4 regions of the Streptomyces sp. NPDC007264 genome follow, and region 1 is predicted to be linked to each of the others. Evidence: riboswitches for the same ligand, from Rfam matches in the RefSeq annotation. Region 1 holds a riboswitch; each other region holds the start of a gene.
The links. A riboswitch is a leader RNA that binds a small molecule or an ion and turns the genes downstream of it on or off. The one in region 1 is predicted to bind thiamine pyrophosphate.

Region 1 (4,870 bases):
GCTGGTGCCCCTCGGGCAGGAGGGTTCCCTCGAGGACTTCGACGCTCATCTGGAGGAGGCGCTGGACCGGATCCTGGCGGAGGAACAGAGCGCGGGCTGACGCCGCATGCGGCGCCGTAACGGTTCCTCGCAGCGGTACGGCAGATCCCCAGCGGGGTGCCGTAACGCTTCTGCACGGCGCTCCCGCGCGAGTCGACTCAGTGCCTGCGGCGGCGACCTCTTCCCCCACGAGCGGGCGCCGCAGTCCGGGCGGCCGGGGCGGCGGCGGTCGAGCGGTCCGCCGAGACCACGAGGGCGGCCAGCGCCGTGGTCACCGGCACCGAGGCGACCAGACCGATCGAGCCGACGAGCGTCCGTACGATCTCCTCGGCGACCAGCTCGCTGTCGGCGACCGTGACGACGCTGCTCTGCGCGATCGAGAAGAGCAGCAGCAGGGGCAGGGCGGCCCCCGCGTAGGCCAGGACGAGCGTGTTGACGACCGAGGCGATGTGGTCGCGGCCGATGCGGATTCCCGCGCGGTACAAGCCGCGCCAGCCCATCGACGGATTGGCCTCGTGCAGCTCCCAGACCGCGGAGGTCTGCGTCACCGTCACGTCGTCGAGGACACCGAGGGAGCCGATGATGACGCCGGCGAGCAGCAGACCGCTCATGTCGATGGACGGGTACAGGCCGTGGATCAGACCGGTGTTGTCGTCCGTGTTGCCGGTCAGCGCCGCCCAGCCGATGAACCACGAGCCCAACACACCGATCAGCGACAGCGAGACGAGCGTGCCGAGCACCGCCACCGAGGTGCGGGCCGACAGGCCATGACACATGTAGAGGGCGATCAGCATGATGGCGCTCGACCCGACCACGGCCACGACCAGTGGATTCGAGCCCTGCAGGATCGCCGGCAGGATGAACAGGCTCAGCACCAGGAAGCTGACGGCCAGCGCGACGAGCGCCATCACGCCGCGCATCCGGCCCACGATCACCACGGCGACGGCGAAGATGCCGGCGAGCAGCGCCATGGGGAAGGAGCGGTTCACGTCGGTCACCGAGTACTGGAGGTCCTTGGGCGCGGAAGGCTCGTACGCGACCACGACCTTCTCGCCCTGGTGCAACTGCCGTGACTGGTCCGGCTGGACGATCTCCGTGAATGTGCGGCCCTTGTCCTTGCCGGTGTCGACGCGCACCGTCGCCTTGTGACAGGCGCCGGCCGACTCCTGGAGGGCGGAGGACCCCTCAGCGGTGGAGGTGTCACCGGTCGGCGTGTCCCCCGAGGCGTTCACGGACTTGCAGTCCACCGCCACCAGCTTGGCGACCGTGGCCTGCTGGGACTGCCGGTCGAAGCCGACGCCGGTGCGCTTGTGCGCGGGGACGCCGTCGGGCCACAGCACCGCCAGACCGACCACGACCGCCACCGTGAACGGGATCAGGATCGCGGCGATGACGCGGCGCAGGTGCCGCGACACGGGGGCCGCGGGGCCATGGCCGTGGCTGTGCGCATGGCCGTGGCCGTCGCCGGCGCCATGGCCGTGGGGCGGCTCGGAGGGCAGGGGCGGAGGCGGGTGCTGTGTCGTGGTCACGGACCGAATCATCGCAAGAGTGCGCGAGGCCCACTGTTCAGCTTGCCCGAAGAGACGCTAGCGTGAGAGGACCTTTGCACACGCGGGAGCTCGGAGCACCGGGCTGAGAGGGCGCTGACCTCCGCAGACGCGATGTTTCACGTGGAACATGGCGAGCGGACACCGCTGCGTCGACCGCTGAACCTGTTACCGGGTAATGCCGGCGTAGGGAGTAGGTCTCATGACCATCAAGGACGCACGCACGCCTGCCTCCGTTCAGGACGACTCGTCCCAGGAGGCCGGGAAGTCCATCGGCTGGCACAAGGGATATGTCGAGGGTTCGCGCCCCGACCTCCGAGTGCCGGTTCGCCAGGTGCATCTCACCAACGGGCGGTCGGTCACCCTGTACGACACCTCGGGCCCGTACACCGATCCACTCGTCGAGACCGACGTCCGCAGGGGCCTGGCGCCGTTGCGGGAGAACTGGATCGTCGCCCGCGGCGACACCGAGGAGTACACGGGCCGTCCCGTCCGCCCCGAGGACGACGGAATCAGGCACACCGCGCCCCGCGGTGGGCTGCGCAACCTCGACGCGGTGTTCCCGGGCCGGCCGCGCCAGCCGCGCCGCGGCCGTGACGTGCAGGCGGTGACACAACTCGCGTACGCACGCCGAGGGGAGATCACCCCCGAGATGGAGTTCGTGGCGCTCCGGGAGAACGTCTCCCCAGATGTCGTCCGCGAGGAGCTCGCGGCAGGCCGTGCGGTGCTCCCCGCCAACGTCAACCACCCGGAGAGCGAGCCGATGATCATCGGCAAGCGGTTCCTGGTGAAGGTCAACGCCAACATCGGCAACTCGGCGGTGACGTCCTCCATCGAGGAGGAGGTCGAGAAGATGACCTGGGCGACCCGCTGGGGTGCCGACACGGTCATGGACCTGTCCACCGGCCGCAACATCCACACCACCCGCGAGTGGGTGCTGCGCAACTCCCCCGTGCCGATCGGCACGGTGCCGCTCTACCAGGCCCTCGAGAAGGTCGACGGGAAGGCCGAGGAGCTGAGCTGGGAGATCTACAAGGACACGGTCATCGAGCAGGCAGAGCAGGGCGTGGACTACATGACGGTCCACGCGGGCGTCCGCCTGGCGTACGTGCCGCTGACCGCGAACCGGAAGACCGGCATCGTGTCGCGGGGCGGCTCGATCATGGCGGCGTGGTGCCTCGCGCACCACAAGGAGTCCTTCCTGTACGAGAACTTCGAGGAACTGTGCGAGATCCTCGCGGCCTACGACGTCACGTACTCGCTGGGCGACGGCCTGCGGCCGGGCTCGATCGCGGACGCCAACGACGAGGCGCAGTTCGCGGAACTGCGGACTCTCGGGGAACTCAACCGCATCGCCCGGCGTTTCCACGTGCAGACCATGATCGAGGGCCCGGGGCACGTCCCGATGCACAAGATCAAGGAGAACATCGACCTTCAGCAGGAGATCTGCGAGGGTGCTCCGTTCTATACGCTCGGCCCGCTGACGACGGACGTCGCACCGGCGTACGACCACATCACCTCCGGCATCGGTGCCGCGATGATCGCCTGGTGGGGCACGGCCATGCTCTGCTACGTCACGCCCAAGGAGCACCTGGGCCTGCCCAACCGAGACGACGTCAAGACCGGCGTCATCACCTACAAGATCGCGGCCCACGCCGCCGACCTCGCCAAGGGGCATCCCGGGGCGCAGGAGTGGGACGACGCGCTGTCCGACGCGCGCTTCGAGTTCCGCTGGGAGGACCAGTTCAACCTGGCGCTCGACCCGGACACGGCCCGGGACTTCCACGACGAGACGCTCCCGGCGGAGCCGGCCAAGACAGCCCACTTCTGCTCGATGTGCGGACCGAAGTTCTGCTCGATGAAGATCAGCCACAGCATCACGGAGCGGTTCGGGGGTGAGCGGGCCGAGGACGCCACAGCCGACGACATCGCCGAGGGGATGCTGCAGAAGTCCAAGGAGTTCGCGGCGAGCGGGAACCGGCTGTACCTGCCCCTGGCCGAGTGACCACGGCCGGCGCCGGGACGCCCGGGAGCACGGGGACCGGCTGACGGCTGACGGGGGACGGCTGACGGGGGACGGAGCAAGGACGAAACGGGGGACGGGTGACGGGGGACGGGGTTCCGGGCGTGAGAGCCCCGGACCCCGAACCCCGGAGCCCCGAGCGACGGATCCCTCCCGGGCATCGTCGCTTTCGCCGAGCGTGCTCCGCTGATCGGCGTAGCTCTTGGGCGAGTGAGCCTGCCGTCCTCCTGGGCAGGGCAAAGATGCGCGGGAGGTGCTGCGCGATGGCTGGCGGTGACGTGCTCATGCTTGTCGACGAGAGCGGGCGGGTGCTCGAGTGGCGGCGTCCGGCCGAGGAACGGTACGGCTGGTCCGCGGAGGAGGCCGTGGGCCGTCCCGTGGCGGCGCTCATGCACGAGGTCGCGGCCGGTGACGCATGGCGCAGGGAAAGGTTCTCGGACCTCTCCCCCGTGCTGGTCAAGCCCGTACTGCAGGATGCCTCGGTGGGGTGGGAGGTGTTCGCCGCGGCGGACACCGCGACGGGTCAGGACGTGGCGATCCTGAGGGCGATGTTCACGCAGTCCCCGGTGGGCCTGCACGTCCTCGACGACCAACTGCGCGTGGTCCGCATGAACACCGCGACGCGCGCCCTGCACGACAGACCGGTCGGCCACCTGATCGGCAGGCATTTCACCGACGTGTACGGCCTGGAGAACGCCGAGGAGGAGGCGCGGGCACGCGAGGTCCTGGAGACCGGGGAGGCGGTGGTGAACCGGCTCGTCCGGGGCGTCCACGGCCAGGGCCGGCCCAGACGGCGCGCCTACTCCGTGTCCTTGATCCGCCTGGAGAACGCCCGCGGAGACGTACTGGGGCTGGTGGCGTCGGCGGTCGACGTCACGGAGCGGGAGAGCGCACGGCGGCGCCTGGCGGTTCTGGACGTGGTCCGCACCCAGGTGGGACAGCGGCTGGACGTCATCGCCGTCTGCGAGGAACTCGTCGATGCGGTCGTCCCGGCCTTCTCCGGGATCGCCGTGGTCGAGGTGATCGAGGACGTGGTCCGCGGAGAGGAACCGCCGCCGGCCCCCGTGCACCGGGACGTCCTGCTGCGCCGCGCGGCGTTCCGGGGCCGCATGTCGGCCCACCCCGTCGGTGACGTGCGCCGGCTGCCCCACGGCACCCCGTTCTCACGGGTGCTGTCCGACCTCAGGCCGCGTCTGGTCTCCGTGGAGGAGGACAGCCTGTGGCTGGCTGCGGACCCGGCGCGGGCCGAGGCCATCCGGCG
Region 2 (4,870 bases), on a different contig from region 1:
GGGCGCCGAAGTAGTCGCGCTGGCCCTGGGTCAGCGCGGCCGGCAGACGGTCGGCGCGCAGCGAGTCGTAGTACGACAGCGCGGCCGAGAACGCGGGCACCGGCACCCCGCGGCGGGCGGCGGTGGCGATCACCTCGCGCCACGGCACCTGCGCGGCCGCGATCTCCGTGGCGAACGCGGCGTCGGACAGCAGACTGACCAGACCCGGATCGGCGGCGTAGGCGGCTCGGATGCGGTCGAGGAAGGCCGCGCGGATGATGCAGCCGCCGCGCCAGATCGTCGCGACCGCACCGAGGTCGATGTCCCAGCCGAACTCGTCGGCGGCGTCCAGGATCATCTTCCAGCCCTGGTCGTAGGCGATCACCTTCGACGCGTACAGGGCCTGCTCCACCTGCGCGGTGAAGCGCTCGGCCTCGTAGGCGGTCAGGTCCGCGCCCGTGCCGCCCGGAAGCCCGCGATAGGCCGCGCGCAGGGCGGACTGCCCGGAGGCCGCGCGGGCGAAGGTGGCCTGGGCGATGGCGGTCACCGGGGAGCCCAGCTCCAGCGCGGTCTGCACGGTCCAGCGCCCTGTGCCCTTCTGCCCGGCGGCGTCCGCGACGACGTCCACGAACGGCTTGCCGGTCGCCGCGTCCACATGGGACAGCACCTCGGCCGTGATCTCGATCAGATACGAGTCCAGGCGCCCCGTGTTCCACGCGCGGAAGGTCTCGGCGATCGTCGCGGGGGAGAACCCCGCCACCTGGCGCAGCAGGTCGTACGCCTCGCCGATCAGCTGCATGTCGGCGTACTCGATGCCGTTGTGGACCATTTTCACGAAGTGCCCGGCGCCGTCCGTGCCGACATGGGTCGCGCACGGCTCACCGTCCACCTTCGCGCTGATCCTCTCGAACATCGGGCCGAGGGCGGCGTACGACTCCGCCGAGCCGCCGGGCATGATGCTCGGTCCGTGCAGTGCGCCCTCCTCGCCACCCGAGACGCCCGCGCCGACGAAGTGGATACCGCGCTCGCGCAGTGACCGCTCGCGGCGGCGGGTGTCGGCGAAGTGGGCGTTGCCACCGTCGATGATCATGTCTCCGGGCTCCAGGAGCGGGGCGAACTCCTCGATCACCGCATCGGTCGCCGCGCCCGCCTGCACCATGATCATGAGACGGCGCGGACGCTCCAGCGCCGCCACGAACTCCTCGGCCGTCTCGGCGGCCACGAACGCGCCCTCGTGCCCGAACTCCTCGACCAGTGCCTTGGTCCTGGCGGGGGTGCGGTTGTGCACGGCGACGGTGTACCCGTGTCGCGCGAAGTTCCGGGCCAGGTTGCGGCCCATCACCGCGAGCCCGGTGACGCCGATCTGCGCGGTCGCCTGCATGCTGTGCTCCTTGGGTCCGGATCCGCGCCGCCCGCGCGTGCGGCGGGCGGTGCGGATGTCGCTCGGTACGGCTCGTGCCGCTGTACCGATCGAGTACGGACGGCGGGGCGGGAGTTGCTCACCGCACGGAGCGGCACCTCGGTCGGGAGGACCGGCGCGGCCCCATCCGCTCAGGTCCCGGGGTGGGGGCGCGGCGCCGCGGCCTCCCGCACGCCCCCGTGCGCAGCCGCGGCTTCCCCGCACGCCCCCGTGCGCAGCCGCGGCCTCTCTCACGCCCTCGTGCGCAGTCGCCACCCGTGGTCCACCGGCCCGATCCCGGCGCCCAGCGCGAACCCCGCGGCGATCGCCGCCGTGACGTACTCCTTGGCACGCCGCACCGCCTCCGGCACCGCGAGGCCCTCCGCGAGCCCGACCGCGACGGCGGAGGCGAGGGTGCAGCCGGTGCCGTGGGTGTGACGGTTGTCGTGGCGCGGAGCGCGCAGCCAGTGCTCTTCGCGGCCGTCGGTGAGCAGGTCCACCGCCGCCCCGCCCGGCAGATGTCCGCCCTTCACCAGCACCCACCGGGGCCCGTACGCCAGCAGCCGCGCGGCCGCACGGCGCAGACCCGGCTCGTCGGTCACCGTGACACCGGTCAGCTCCGCCACTTCGTCCAGGTTCGGCGTGGCCACCGTGGCCAGCGGCAGCAAGCGGGTGCGTACGGCGTCCAGCGCGTCGTCCGCGAGCAGCCGGTCGCCGTGCTTGGAGACGCTCACCGGGTCCACGACGACCGGGGCCGCACGGTCCGTGAGCAGTTCGGCCACGGCCGTGACGAGCGCGGGCGAGGCGAGCATCCCCGTCTTGACCGCCTGGACGCCGATGTCGCCGACGACGCTGCGGTACTGCGCGCGCACCGCCTCCACGGGCAGTTCCCAAGCGCCCTGCACACCGAGGGAGTTCTGGGCCGTGACCGCGGTGACCACGCTCATCCCGTGGGCGCCGAGCGCCAGCATGGTCTTCAGATCGGCCTGGATCCCGGCGCCGCCGCCCGAGTCGGACCCGGCGATCGTCAGGACACGAGGCGGGGCGCTCATACGAGGGCCACCGGGAACGCGGCGGAACCCCCGGGAGCGCGGGGAGCGGTGGGCGTCCGCCCGTCGAGGACGACCCGTGGGCCGTCAGCGGGCCGGGAGCGGGAAACACGCGCCGATGGCATGGAAGACATCCCTCCGCCAGTGCGAACTGGTTCAGGTTCGACGGGTGTGATCTCAGCCCGCAGGGGCACCCCGTGTCCGGTACGGCGCACAGACTAACCCGGGACCGGGGAACTGCCGCGCGCAAGGGCCGCCGCGGCCCTTGCGCGCGGCACCGCGCGCCCGCCCGACGCCCTTCAGGCGGCGTGCTCCAGCACGTCCTCGGCCAGCTTCCGGTCCAGGGCCGCACGCACCAACGCGGCGGCCAGCACGGCGGGTTCGGTGTCCCCGGCGAGCTTCAGCAGCTTCCCCGGGTCCTTGGGCAACCCGAGCCGCTCCGCCCCCGACAGCGCCTTGGCGTCCAGGTGGGGGGCCACCTCCGGCCAGACCCGCTGCGCCTCGCGCAGGAAGATGTCCGCACCGGCCGGCCCCATCCCCGGTATCTCCTGGAGCAGCCGGCGCAGGGCCGCGACGTCCCCGTCGGCCTCCTTGCGCAGGCGCCGGAGGTCGCCGCCCCAGCGCTCCTCAAGCAGTTCGGCGCCGTTGCCGAGCTGGGTCGCCGTCCGTTCGTCGTAGCGCCGGTAGCCGCCCCGCCCCAGGGCGTCGACGCGCTCCTGCCAGTCGGAGCCGGCCATGCGGCGCGGGTCGCTGAGGTTCGCGTCGTGCAACGCGCGCGCCGCGGCGAGGGCGACCGACGCGCGGATGCGGGCGCTGAGCAGCAGGGCCAGCAGCAGCAGCCGATAGAGCGGCTGCGGTGTGTCCTCGAGCCGGATGCCCGCCTCCTCGGCGTAGGTGCGCCCGTGCTCGGTGACGAGTTCCCGGATGACGCCGGCCGTGTCGCTCGTGCGGGTCATGACGGCCTCATCGTGGCGGCTCGAGCGGGTCGTGGCCGAGCGTCGTCGTCCCGGGTCCGCGGCCGGGCCGCCGGCTCCTGGGAGGTCGTACGGCACCACCGTTCATCGTGCGCTTCTCCTTGCCGCTCGGTGTCTCATGGTCCGCAGCAGATCGGCGCGTTCGTCCTCGCCGGTGCCGCCCCACACGCCCGCCGTCTGCCCGCTGCTCAGTGCCCAGGCCAGGCACTGCGCGATCACGGGGCAGCGGCGGCAGACGCGTTTGGCGGCGGCGATGTCGTCGAGGGCCGGTCCCGTCGTCCCGACGGGGAAGAACAGTTCGGGGTCCTCGCCCCTGCATGCCGCGTGCCGCAACCACTCCATGCGCGCCCGGGTCCCCAGGACGGATCGGGCGAAACAAGGCCGAGGACGGCGACGCGGGGTCCCGGGATCTTCCCAGCCGACCCGCGGCGGTCTATAGTCCAAAACTAGCAGTGCTAATTAACTATCACCGTCCGACCAGGAGTCCCGTCGTGCGCACCGTCCACTTCGCGGCAGCCCGTCGCACCCCCATCGGCAAACTCCGCGGCGCCCTGGCCTCCGTACGGCCCGACGATCTGGCCGCGACCGTGATCCGCGGCCTGATGGCCGACGTGCCGGCCCTCGACCCGGCCCGCATCGACGACGTCTACTGGGGAGCCGCCAACCAGGCCGGCGAGGACAACCGCAACGTCGCCCGCATGGCCGTGCTGCTCGCCGGCCTGCCCGAGTCCGTGCCGGGCGCCACGGTCAACCGGCTGTGCGCCTCCGGCCTGGAGGCCGTGACGACCGCCGCCCGCGCCGTCGCGGCGGGCGAGGCCGAGATCGTGGTCGCGGGTGGCTCCGAGTCCATGAGCCGCGCCCCCTTCGTGCTGCCCCGGCCCGACGAGGCGCTGCCGCACCGTATCGAGACCGCGGACACCCGCCTCGGCTGGCGCCTGGTCAACCCGGCGATGAAGGACCTCCACGGCCTGCTGGCCATGGGGGAGACCGCCGAGGAGGTGGCCCAGCGGTACGGCGTGCCGCGTGAACGGCAGGACGAGTTCGCGCTGCGCAGCCACCGGCAGGCCGCGGACGCCCGCAAGGACGGCTGCTTCGACGACGAACTCCTGCCCGTGACCCGTCCCGACGGTGTCGTGGTGACCGCCGACGAAAGCGTGCGCGAGGACACCTCGTACGAGAAACTGGCCCGCCTGAAGCCGGTGTTCCGCGACGGCGGCACGGTCACCGCGGGCAACGCCTCGCCCATGAACGACGGCGCGGCCGGACTCCTGCTCGTCAGCGAGGAGGCGCTGAACGAGCTCGGGCTCGAATCCCTCGGCCGGTACGTCGCCGGTGCCTCGGCCGGTGTCCACCCGGACGTCATGGGCATCGGCCCCGTGCCGGCCACCGAGAAGGCCCTCGCACGCGTCGGCTGGACCATCGGCGACATCCAGGAGGCCGAACTCAACGAGGCGTTCGCCGCCCAGTCC
Region 3 (4,870 bases), on a different contig from region 1:
CGGCGACGGCGTACCGCAGCGAGGTGCCGACCGCGTCGAGGGGCGGGACGAGGAAGGTTCCGCCGTCCGTGCGGGTCAGCGCCGCGTAGTAGCCGAGACCGGGGGCGTCGAACGACCGCAGGACGAGGACGGCCGGCGGCAGCACCAGCAGCACGCCCACGGTGAGCAGGACGGAGGCGAGCAGCGCCCACTGGCCCGCCCCGTGCGGCCTGCGCGCGGTGCGGGAGGCATCGACCAGGCGCAGCGCGCTCTCGCGGCGGCGCACGGTCCACGCGTGCGCGAGGAGGATCGCGCCCACCGCCGCGAACTGGACGAGCGTCAGCACGGCGGCCGTGGACAGGTCGAAGATCTCCGAGGTCTGGCGGTAGATCTCGACCTCCAGCGTGGAGAAGGCGGGGCCGCCGAGGATCTGCACCACGCCGAACGAGGTGAACGTGAAGAGGAACACCATCAGGGCGGCGGCCGCCAGGGCCGGGCCAAGCGCGGGCAGGGTCACCTGCCGCCAGGCCGCGAACCGGGAGGCGCCGAGGACGCGCGCGGCCTCTTCCTGGCGCGGGTCGAGCTGCGCCCACAGACCGCCGACCGTGCGGACGACGACCGCGTAGTTGAAGAAGACATGGGCGAGCAGGACGGCCCACACGGTGGTGTCGAGCCGGACGCCCCACAGGTCGTCGAGGAGTCCGCCACGGCCGACGAGGGCGAGGAAGGCCGTGCCGACCACGACGGTCGGCAGCACGAACGGGACGGTGACGACGGCGCGCAGCACCTCCTTGCCCGGGAACGCGAGGCGGGCGAAGACGTAGGCACCGGGGAGCGCGACGAGGAGCGTCAGGGCGGTCGAGGCCAGCGCCTGCCAGGTGGTGAACCACAGCACGTGCCGCATGCCGGGCTGCGCGAGGACGTCCACGACGGCCCCGGGGTGCCACGCCCCGTCGGCGTGGAGGCCACGGGCGACGATCGCGGCGACGGGGTAGGCGAAGAAGAGCGCGAAGAACGCGACCGGCAGGGCGATGAGCCCCCACCGCGCCGCGTTCCCGCGCCTCCTCGGGTCTCCTTCGGTACGAGCTACTTCAGTACGAGCGAGGTCCATGCCTTGACCCACTGGTCGCGGTGGGCGGCGACCTCGGCCGGGGCCATGGTCTCGGGGTCCTTCGCCGCGGGCCCGTACGCGGTGAACTCGGCGGGCACCGCGGCGCCCTTCACCACCGGGTACACGAACATGTTGAGCGGCATGTCCTGCTGGAACCTCGTGCCGATCAGGAAGTCGAGGAACGCCTTGCCGCCCTTGGTGTTGTGCGCGTTGCTCAGCAGGCCCGCGAACTCGATCTGCCGGAAGCAGGTGCCGTCGGCGACACCGGTGGGCGCCGTCTTCGGGCGGGGCTCGGCGTAGACGACCTCGGCGGGCGGGGAGGATGCGTACGAGACGACGAGCGGCCGGTCGCCGCCCGCCTTCCTGCCGCCGGCGGATCCGGAGAACTCCTGGTCGTACGCCTGCTCCCAGCCGTCGACCACCTTCACGCCGTTGGCCTTGAGCTTCTTCCAGTACTCCGGCCAGCCCCGGTCGCCGTACCGGGCGGCCGTGCCGAGCAGGAAGCCGAGGCCGGGCGAGGAGGTGGCGGCGTTCTCGGTGACGAGCAGGTTCCTGTACGCGGGCTTGGTGAGGTCGTCGAAGGAGGCGGGCGGGGCCAGCCTGTGGTCGGCGAAGTACTTCTTGTCGTAGTTGACGCAGACGTCGCCGAAGTCGACCGGTGTGACCCGGTGCTTGTCGCGGTCGAGCTGGTACTGCCCGCCGACTCGGTCGAGGCCCTCGGCCCGGTACGGCTGGAACAGCCCGTTGTCGAGCGCCCGGGACAGCAGCGTGTTGTCGACGCCGAAGAAGACGTCGCCCTGCGGGTTGTCCTTGGTGAGGATCGCCTTGTTGACGGCCTGTCCCGCGTCGCCGTCCTTGAGGACCCGGACGCGGTAGCCGGACTCCTTCTCGAAGGCCGCGACGACGCTCTTGGACGCGGCCCACGAGTCGTGGCTGACGAGGGTCACGGTCGTGGAGTCGCCGCCGCTGCCGCCGGTGGAGCCGGACGAGCCGCACGCGGACAGCGTGACCATGCCCAGCCCGACGACCGCGGCCGCGAACTGCCTGCCGATGTTGTTCACTGACATTCCTCCTGGAGGTGACCAGGAAGAGACGCGGCCCCGCCCGGGAACGCGGAGCGGACCCGGGCAGGGCGCAACAGCCTGAATGGAGACCGAACTTCCTACCCAGAATGACCTGGGCGAGGTTCAGAGGGTCTGCGGTCGTTCCCGCACTCTCAGCGCTGTGGCGCTCCCCTGTCGGAATATGAAGATGTGCTTACGGGGGTCAGACTACCGTCCTACCGCTCGCCGGCCGCCAGCTGCCCGCACGCTCCGTCGATCTCCTGGCCCCGGGTGTCCCGGACGGTGACCGGTACCCCGTAGGCGGCGATCGCCTCGACGAACGCCTTCTCGTCCTCGGGCCGCGAGGCGGTCCACCGGGAGCCGGGCGTGGGGTTCAGCGGGATCAGATTGACGTGCACGGGCTTGCCCTTGAGCAGCCGACCGAGCAGATCGCCGCGCCACGCCTGGTCGTTGATGTCCCGGATCAGCGCGTACTCGATGGACAGCCGGCGCCCGGACCTGGCGGTGTACTCCAGCCCGGCGTCCAGCACCTCGCGCACCTTCCACCGCGTGTTGACCGGGACGAGGGTGTCCCGCAGCTCGTCGTCCGGGGCGTGCAGCGAGATGGCGAGCCGGCACTTGAGGCCCTCGTCGGTGAGGCGGTGGATGCCCGGCACCAGGCCCACCGTCGACACGGTGATCCCGCGCTGGGACAGCCCGAGCCCGTCCGGGGCGGGGGCGGTGAGGGCACGGATGGCGCCGACGACCCGCCCGTAGTTGGCCAGGGGCTCGCCCATGCCCATGAAGACGATGTTGGACAGCCGCGCCGGACCGCCCGGGATCTCGCCGTCGCGCAGCGCTCGCATGCCGTCCACGATCTGGTGCACGATCTCGGCGGTGGACAGGTTGCGGTCGAGGCCGGCCTGCCCCGTGGCGCAGAAGGGGCAGTTCATCCCGCAGCCCGCCTGCGAGCTGATGCACATGGTGACCCGGTCGGGGTAGCGCATCAGCACGGACTCGACGAGCGTCCCGTCGAACAGCCGCCACAGCGTCTTGCGGGTCGTGCCCCGGTCGGTCGACAGATGCCGGACGACCGTCATGAGCTCCGGCAGCAGCGCCTCCTGGAGCCCGGCGCGGGAGGAGACAGGGATGTCGGTCCACTGCTCGGGGTCGTGCGCATACCGCGCGAAGTAGTGCTGCGCGAGCTGCTTGGCGCGAAACGGCTTCTCACCGATCGCGGCGACCGCCTCCTTGCGCTCGGCGGGCGTGAGGTCGGCGAGGTGCCGCGGCGGCTTCTTGGCTTCGCGCGGCGCGGTGAAGGTCAGTTCTCCGGGCTTGGGCATGGTGCGTCCAGTGTCGCAGATCCAGTCGGGTGACCTGGGGCTGTCGCTCGCTACGACTGTCGTTAGTAGTCGCCACCGGTCGCTGCTGAGCGGCCTCGGACGGCCCAGGGACGGCCCAGGAATGAACCGAGCCGGGAGCGGAGATCGGAAGCTGCTCCGCCGACCGACACCCGTCACTCAAGCGGCATGGGAGCGACCGGGAGCTGTTCCTTGTATAGCCACGTGAAGGTGCGGTCCGGTTCGAGGTGAGCCTCTCCCCAGTGGATGACATGGATGCCGTTCTCCGCGTCGGCCGTGAAGAACACGCAGACGAGCCTCGTGGAGGCCCCCAGCTCCTCGAACGCCTCGTGCAGTCCCAGGTACTCCTCCGTTGCCAGGCCGGCGTCGACCTCGAACAGCCCGTCTGGAGCCTGCGGCCCATGGGCCCGGAACAGCCGTCGGCGAGTCGGCGACGCATTGGCAGGCAACCGTGCGCGATCTAGGGGCCGCAGCTTGTCCGCGTACCTGAAGGGAAAGAGCGCGTGCTCGTTGATCACGGCGTACTCGTACCCTCGTACGTCCCGTACGGACTCCCCCAACTCCCGCGCCGCGTCCGCCAGGCCCTCACGCACAGCCCCGACCAGGGCCACACCGTAGGGGCTCCGCTTCTTTAGCCCCGCCGCAATGTGCGCCGCGTGAGCCTTCGAGTGTGCCTTGGCCAGTTGCAGTGGCACCGCGACGGCGAGCGCGCCGGCGTGCCGCCCGAACCGCTCGGTTGCCCAGTCCGACGGCACAGCCAGATCACCACTCAACTCGCACATGAGGCGTCCTCTCCTCGGATCGTCCGCTTCTCAACTGTGTGACAGCCACGCGAAGGACCCACAAGGGGGCGATTCGGCCACCATGACAGAGGCAGAACCGCGCCACAGTCCTGTCGTAGCGGTAGAACCGATTGAAGGCGGATCATCCTGCTCCAGCCCGCTTAGAGGCTGAGCCCGCTAGCATGTCGGAACGACGGTCAGAGAGTTGAGGGTTAAATGTCGCTGGAAGCGCAAATCGCCTCTAAGGCAAAAGAGATTCACACCGATGGGTACCCGATGTCCATCGGTGAGGTGCTCTCTCTTTACAAGGATGGGGACATTGATGTCCATCCTGAATTCCAGCGGATTTTCAGGTGGAACGACGATCAAAAGTCGCGACTCATCGAATCCATTCTCCTCGGCATCCCCATCCCGCCGATCTTCGTCTCGCAACGAGGAGACGGCATTTGGGACATCATCGACGGTGTGCAGCGACTGTCCACCATCTTTCAGTTCGTGGGTGTTTACCGCGACCATGAAGGTCGACTGGCACAGCCTCTGGTGCTCCAGCCCACGGAATATCTTCCGGCCCTCGAAGGCTACACCTGGGAGGTT
Region 4 (4,870 bases), on a different contig from region 1:
CCGAGCCCCGAGCCGATCGGCGAGCCCAGCGGCATGACCGCGGCGCAGCCCACGTCCTCCAGCCTGCGGGCGAGCACGGGGTCGTCGTTCGTGTACGGCAGCACCGTGAAGCCCTCGTCGACCAGGGTCTCGGCCGCGTCCAGCAGCTCCACCGGGTCGGGCAGCAGGGTCCGCTCGTCGGCGATGACCTCCAGCTTGACGAGGTCCGTGCCGAGCGCCTCGCGCGCGAGGCGGGCGGTGAGCACGGCCTCGCCCGCGGTGAAGCAGCCCGCCGTGTTCGGCAGCACCCTGATGCCCAGCCTGTCGAGCACGGACAGCACGGAACCGTGCACCGTGGCGTCCACGCGGCGCATCGCCACGGTCGTCAGCTCCGTGCCGGACGCCACCAGGGCCCGCTCCAGCACATCGAGGCTGGGCGCGCCCCCGGTCCCCATGATCAGCCGGGACGAGAAGGTCGTACCACCGAGGACGAAGGGATCGTCGGCCATGGGTCAGCCTCCTTGGACGGCGGTGAGGACCTCGACGCGGTCCCCCTCGCGGAGGGACGTCGACGACCACTGGCCGCGCGGGACGACGGTTTCGTTGACGGCGGCGGCCACGCCGGAGGGCGCCGCCGAGAGGGTCCGCACGACCGCGTCGAGCGCGGTGCCGGGAGCCACCTGCCGGGGCTCCCCGTTGACCGAGATGTTCATGCGGGCTGCTCCGTGAGCGCGGCGGCGAAGCGCCTGGGGGTGAAGGGGCGGGCCTCGTCCGGAAGGTCGCCGGTGGTCAGGACGTGCGCCATGACGTCGCCGGTGACCGGCGTGAGCAGGACGCCGTTGCGGTGGTGGCCGGTGGCGAGCAGCAGGCCCTCCAGGCCGCTGGGGCCGAGCATCGGCGCGTTGTCCGGAGAACCGGGGCGCAGCCCCGCCCGGGTCTCGGTGAGCGGCAGCTCGGTGATCCCCGGCATCAGCTCGTGCGCGTCCCGCAGCAGCTCGTACACCCCGCCCGCGGTGACCGTCGTGTCCCAGCCCAGTTCCTCGCTGGTCGCCCCGATGACCAGTTCGCCGTTCTCGCGCGGCACGAGGTACAGCGGGCCGCCGCGGACGACGGCCCGCACGGTGCGGCTCAGGAAGGGCGCGTACGGCTCCGGCACGGTCAGCCGCACCACCTGGCCCTTCACGGGTCGCACGGGCGGCACCACCTCGTCGGGGACGCCCGCGAGCCGTCCGCTGAGGCTGCCCGCGGCCAGGACGACCTGCCCCGCGGTGAGGTCGGTGCCGTCGGCGGTCGTGACCCCGGCGGCCCGCTCCCGTACCACCGAGAGCCGCTCCGCCCTCGTCCGGTGGAAGACCACCCCGGCGCGCTCGCAGGCCGTCACCAGGGCCGCGGCGAGCCGGCGCGGGTCGATCTGGTGGTCGCCGTCGACCCTGAGCCCTCCGCGCACGCCCGGCGCGAGCATGGGCTCCAGCCGACGGCACTCCCGCCCGCTCAGCCACTCCGACTCCAGGCCGGACTGCTGCTGCAGGGCGTGCAGTTCGCGCAGCTGGGCGCGGTCGTCGGCGTCGAGCGCGACGGCGAGCGTGCCGCAGCGCCGGTAGCCGAGGTCCAGGCCGGCGGCCTCGGTCAGCTCGGCGGCGAAGTCCGGGTAGCGGCGCGCGGACTCCAGATTGAGGCCGAGCAGCGTCTGCTCGCCGTAGTGCAGTTCGGTGACGGCGGCGAGCATCCCGGCGGCCACCTGGGCGGCTCCACCGCCCGGTCCGGGATCCACCACCGCCGTGCCGAACCCGCGCTGCGCCGCCCGCCAGGCGGTCACGAGCCCGATGATCCCGCCCCCGATGACGAGGACGTCCGACGTGGTCGACACGTCGTCCGATGTACGCGACATGGGCGTCCAGCCCCTCCCTTCGCCGGCATGACCCGGATCAGGTTCGTACGGTCGGAGGCCGTCCAGCCTCCCTCTCAGCCCGGTGCGTCCGGGCTCCCGCGAGTGCTTACGGTGCCACCCTAGCCCGTGCCGTACAGCGCGGTAAGGGAGCCTCCGCCCCGGTGGCCGCGGCGTGTGCGGAGGCTGTGGAACACATCACCCGGCACGCAGGCTGACTGACAAATCGTCAGGTGTCTATGGTGATCAGGTGAGCGAGCAGAGGCAGCAACAGGGTGGTGCGGTCCGGCACGTCGTCGTCGTGGGCGCGGGCATGGCCGGGGTGCAGACCGCGGTCGCCCTGCGGGAACAGGGCTTCACCGGCGACGTGAAGCTGATCGGCGCGGAGCCGCACCAACCCTACGACCGGCCGCCGCTGTCCAAGGCCGTCCTGCTCGGCAAGGCGGAGGGCTCCGCCTTCGACATCGACTTCGAGGCCCTCGGCATCGAGCTCCGGCTGGGCAGCGAGGTGCTCGGCGTACGCCCCGGCGACCACGAGCTGGACACCGCGCAGGGCCCCGTCCCGTACGACGTCCTGGTCATCGCGACCGGAGCGGAGCCGATCCGGCTGCCGGGCGCGGAGGGTGTCCCCGGGGTGCATCTGCTGCGCACCCTGGACGACGCCGAGCGGCTGCGGCCGGTCCTCGCGCGGCAGCACGACGTCGTCGTCGTGGGCGCGGGCTGGATCGGCGCCGAGTTCGCCACCGCCGCGCGCGAGGCGGGCTGCGCGGTGACCGTGGTGGAGGCGGCGGACCGGCCGCTCGCGGGGGTGCTGCCCGCCGAGGTGTCCGCCCCGATGACGGCCTGGTACGCCGACAGCGGGGCCGAGCTGCGCACGGGCGCGCGCGTGGAGCGCGTCGAGCCGGGGGCCGTGGTGCTCGACGACGGCTCCAGGGTGCCCGCGGACGCCGTGGTCGTGGGCATCGGGGCGCGTCCCGCCACCGCGTGGCTCGCCGGGTCGGGCATCACCCTGGGCGTGCACGGCGAGGTGCTGGCCGACCGGCACCTGCGCGCGTCGGCGCCGGACGTGTACGCGGTCGGCGACTGCGCGTCCTTCCCCTCGGGGCGGTACGAGGAGCGGCTCCTCGTGCACCACTGGGACAACGCCCTCCAGGGACCGCGCGCGGTCGCCGCGAACATCATCGGGCAGGCCCCGGTGGCCTACGACCCGGTGCCGTACTTCTGGTCGGAGCAGTTCGGCCGCTTCGTCCAGTACGTGGGCCACCACGCGTCCGCCGACACGCTGGTGTGGCGCGGGGACCCGGGGGGCGCCGCGTGGACGGTGTGCTGGCTGCGGTCCGGCCGCCTGGTGGGCCTCCTGGCGGTGGGCCGGCCCCGGGATCTCGCCCAGGGCCGCCGCCTGATCGAGTCGGGCGCGCGGATGGACCCGGACCTGCTGGCGGACCCGTCCCGCCCCTTGAAGGAGGCCACGGCGTAGGTCGCGGGGACGCGCCGTGTTCCTCCGCAGGAGGCAACCGGCCCCCGGCCGGAGGAGCCCCGCTTCCGACTGTCAGTCCGGGATGGCACGCTTGTCCCGTGACCGAGATTGACGCAAAGATCGATGCTCTCGTCCCCGCCTGGCTCACCGTCCCCGACATCGCCGATGCGCTCGGCGTCGAGGTGACCCGCGTCCGGCAGCTGGTCAAGGAGGGCCAGCTGATCGCCGTGCGCCGTGGTGAGAACCGCGCACTGCACGTCCCCGCCGCCTTCATCGACGGGGACAAGGTCGTCAAGGGCCTGTCCGGCACCCTGACGCTCCTGCGGGACGACGGTTTCACGGTCGAAGAGATGCTGGAGTGGCTCTTCACCCCCGACCCGACCCTGCCCGGCACCCCCGCGCAGGCGCTCAGCGAGAATCGCGGCACGGAGGTGAAGCGCCGCGCGCAGGCGCTCGCCGTCTGAGCAAAGAACGACCATCCGGCGTACGGGCCGCGGTCCAGGGCCACGGCCCCGGGCCGACCGTGCCCGCCGCGGCCCGTACGCCACCGACCACGGGGGGACCCCACCGTGCCCGAGACCGTCCGCACCGCCCGCACGTCCCGGCTCACCGACGCCCGTGTCTACCTGTGCACGGACGCCCGCAGGCGCCAGGGCGACCTCGCCGCGTTCCTGGACGCGGTGCTCGCCGGCGGCGTCGACATCGTGCAGCTGCGCGACAAGGGCATGGAGGCCGCGGAAGAGCTGGAGCACCTCCGGGTCTTCGCCGACGCCTGCGCCCGCCACGGCAGACTGCTGGCCGTGAACGACCGCGCGGACGTCGCCCACGCCGCCGCCTCCGACGTCCTGCACCTCGGCCAGGGCGACCTCCCCGTCCCCGCGGCCCGTGCCGTCCTGGGCGACGACGTCCTCATAGGCCGCTCCACGCACTCGGAGGCGGAGGCCGAGGCCGCCGCCGTCCAGGAGGGCGTGGACTACTTCTGCACGGGCCCCTGCTGGCCCACCCCCACCAAACCGGGCCGCCCGGCCCCCGGACTCGGCTTGGTCCGCCACACCGCCGCCCTCGGCACGGACCGGCCCTGGTTCGCCATCGGCGGCATCGACCTCGGGAACCTCGACGAGGTCCTGGAGGCCGGTGCCCGCCGTGTGGTCGTGGTGCGCGCGATCACCGAGGCGGACGACCCGGGCGCGGCGGCGGCCGAATTCGCCGAGCGGCTGCGCGCGCTGTGACATCGCCGCGGGAACCCTCCGGGGCGGCCCGAGAGGGCCGAAGTGTCCGACAGGTGGACAACAAATCGACAATTCGGGCAAATTTCCTGCGCCTGGTTGGGGGACCGCCGCCCCCTGGTTAACCTGCGAGTATGGCCCTCGGAACCGCATCCACCAGGACTGATCGCGCACGGACGGTGCGGGACATCCTCGCCGCCGGCAAGGCGACGTACTCCTTCGAGTTCTCCGCCCCGAAGACCCCCAAGGGCGTGCGGAACCTGTGGAGCGCGCTTCGGAGGGTCGAGGCCGTGGCCCCGGACT

Region 2: linked by a shared signal. The riboswitch ahead of thiD (bifunctional hydroxymethylpyrimidine kinase/phosphomethylpyrimidine kinase) and the one ahead of thiC (phosphomethylpyrimidine synthase ThiC) in region 1 are both predicted to bind thiamine pyrophosphate.
Region 3: linked by a shared signal. The riboswitch ahead of ACFYMU_RS14990 (thiamine ABC transporter substrate binding subunit) and the one ahead of thiC (phosphomethylpyrimidine synthase ThiC) in region 1 are both predicted to bind thiamine pyrophosphate.
Region 4: linked by a shared signal. The riboswitch ahead of thiO (glycine oxidase ThiO) and the one ahead of thiC (phosphomethylpyrimidine synthase ThiC) in region 1 are both predicted to bind thiamine pyrophosphate.

What each region holds. Positions count from the first base shown of each region.
Region 1 is NZ_JBIAFD010000001.1:79,558-84,427, reverse strand. It holds gene ACFYMU_RS00395 (SsgA family sporulation/cell division regulator) at 1-100, shown strand, start outside; gene ACFYMU_RS00390 (YibE/F family protein) at 198-1,568, opposite strand; TPP riboswitch at 1,641-1,796, shown strand; gene thiC (phosphomethylpyrimidine synthase ThiC) at 1,789-3,591, shown strand; gene ACFYMU_RS00380 (PAS domain-containing protein) at 3,873-4,870, shown strand, end outside.
Region 2 is NZ_JBIAFD010000008.1:29,528-34,397, reverse strand. It holds gene gndA (NADP-dependent phosphogluconate dehydrogenase) at 1-1,360, opposite strand, end outside; gene thiD (bifunctional hydroxymethylpyrimidine kinase/phosphomethylpyrimidine kinase) at 1,630-2,430, opposite strand; TPP riboswitch at 2,544-2,635, opposite strand; gene ACFYMU_RS15505 (endonuclease) at 2,727-3,383, opposite strand; gene ACFYMU_RS15500 (WhiB family transcriptional regulator) at 3,486-3,743, opposite strand; gene ACFYMU_RS15495 (thiolase family protein) at 3,893-4,870, shown strand, end outside.
Region 3 is NZ_JBIAFD010000007.1:332,116-336,985, reverse strand. It holds gene ACFYMU_RS14995 (ABC transporter permease) at 1-1,090, opposite strand, end outside; gene ACFYMU_RS14990 (thiamine ABC transporter substrate binding subunit) at 1,066-2,157, opposite strand; TPP riboswitch at 2,232-2,337, opposite strand; gene rlmN (23S rRNA (adenine(2503)-C(2))-methyltransferase RlmN) at 2,370-3,476, opposite strand; gene ACFYMU_RS14980 (hypothetical protein) at 3,650-4,276, opposite strand; gene ACFYMU_RS14975 (DUF262 domain-containing protein) at 4,493-4,870, shown strand, end outside.
Region 4 is NZ_JBIAFD010000006.1:407,842-412,711, reverse strand. It holds gene ACFYMU_RS13285 (thiazole synthase) at 1-488, opposite strand, end outside; gene thiS (sulfur carrier protein ThiS) at 492-692, opposite strand; gene thiO (glycine oxidase ThiO) at 689-1,867, opposite strand; TPP riboswitch at 1,865-1,977, opposite strand; gene ACFYMU_RS13270 (NAD(P)/FAD-dependent oxidoreductase) at 2,115-3,341, shown strand; gene ACFYMU_RS13265 (Rv2175c family DNA-binding protein) at 3,440-3,805, shown strand; gene thiE (thiamine phosphate synthase) at 3,911-4,570, shown strand; gene metF (methylenetetrahydrofolate reductase [NAD(P)H]) at 4,702-4,870, shown strand, end outside.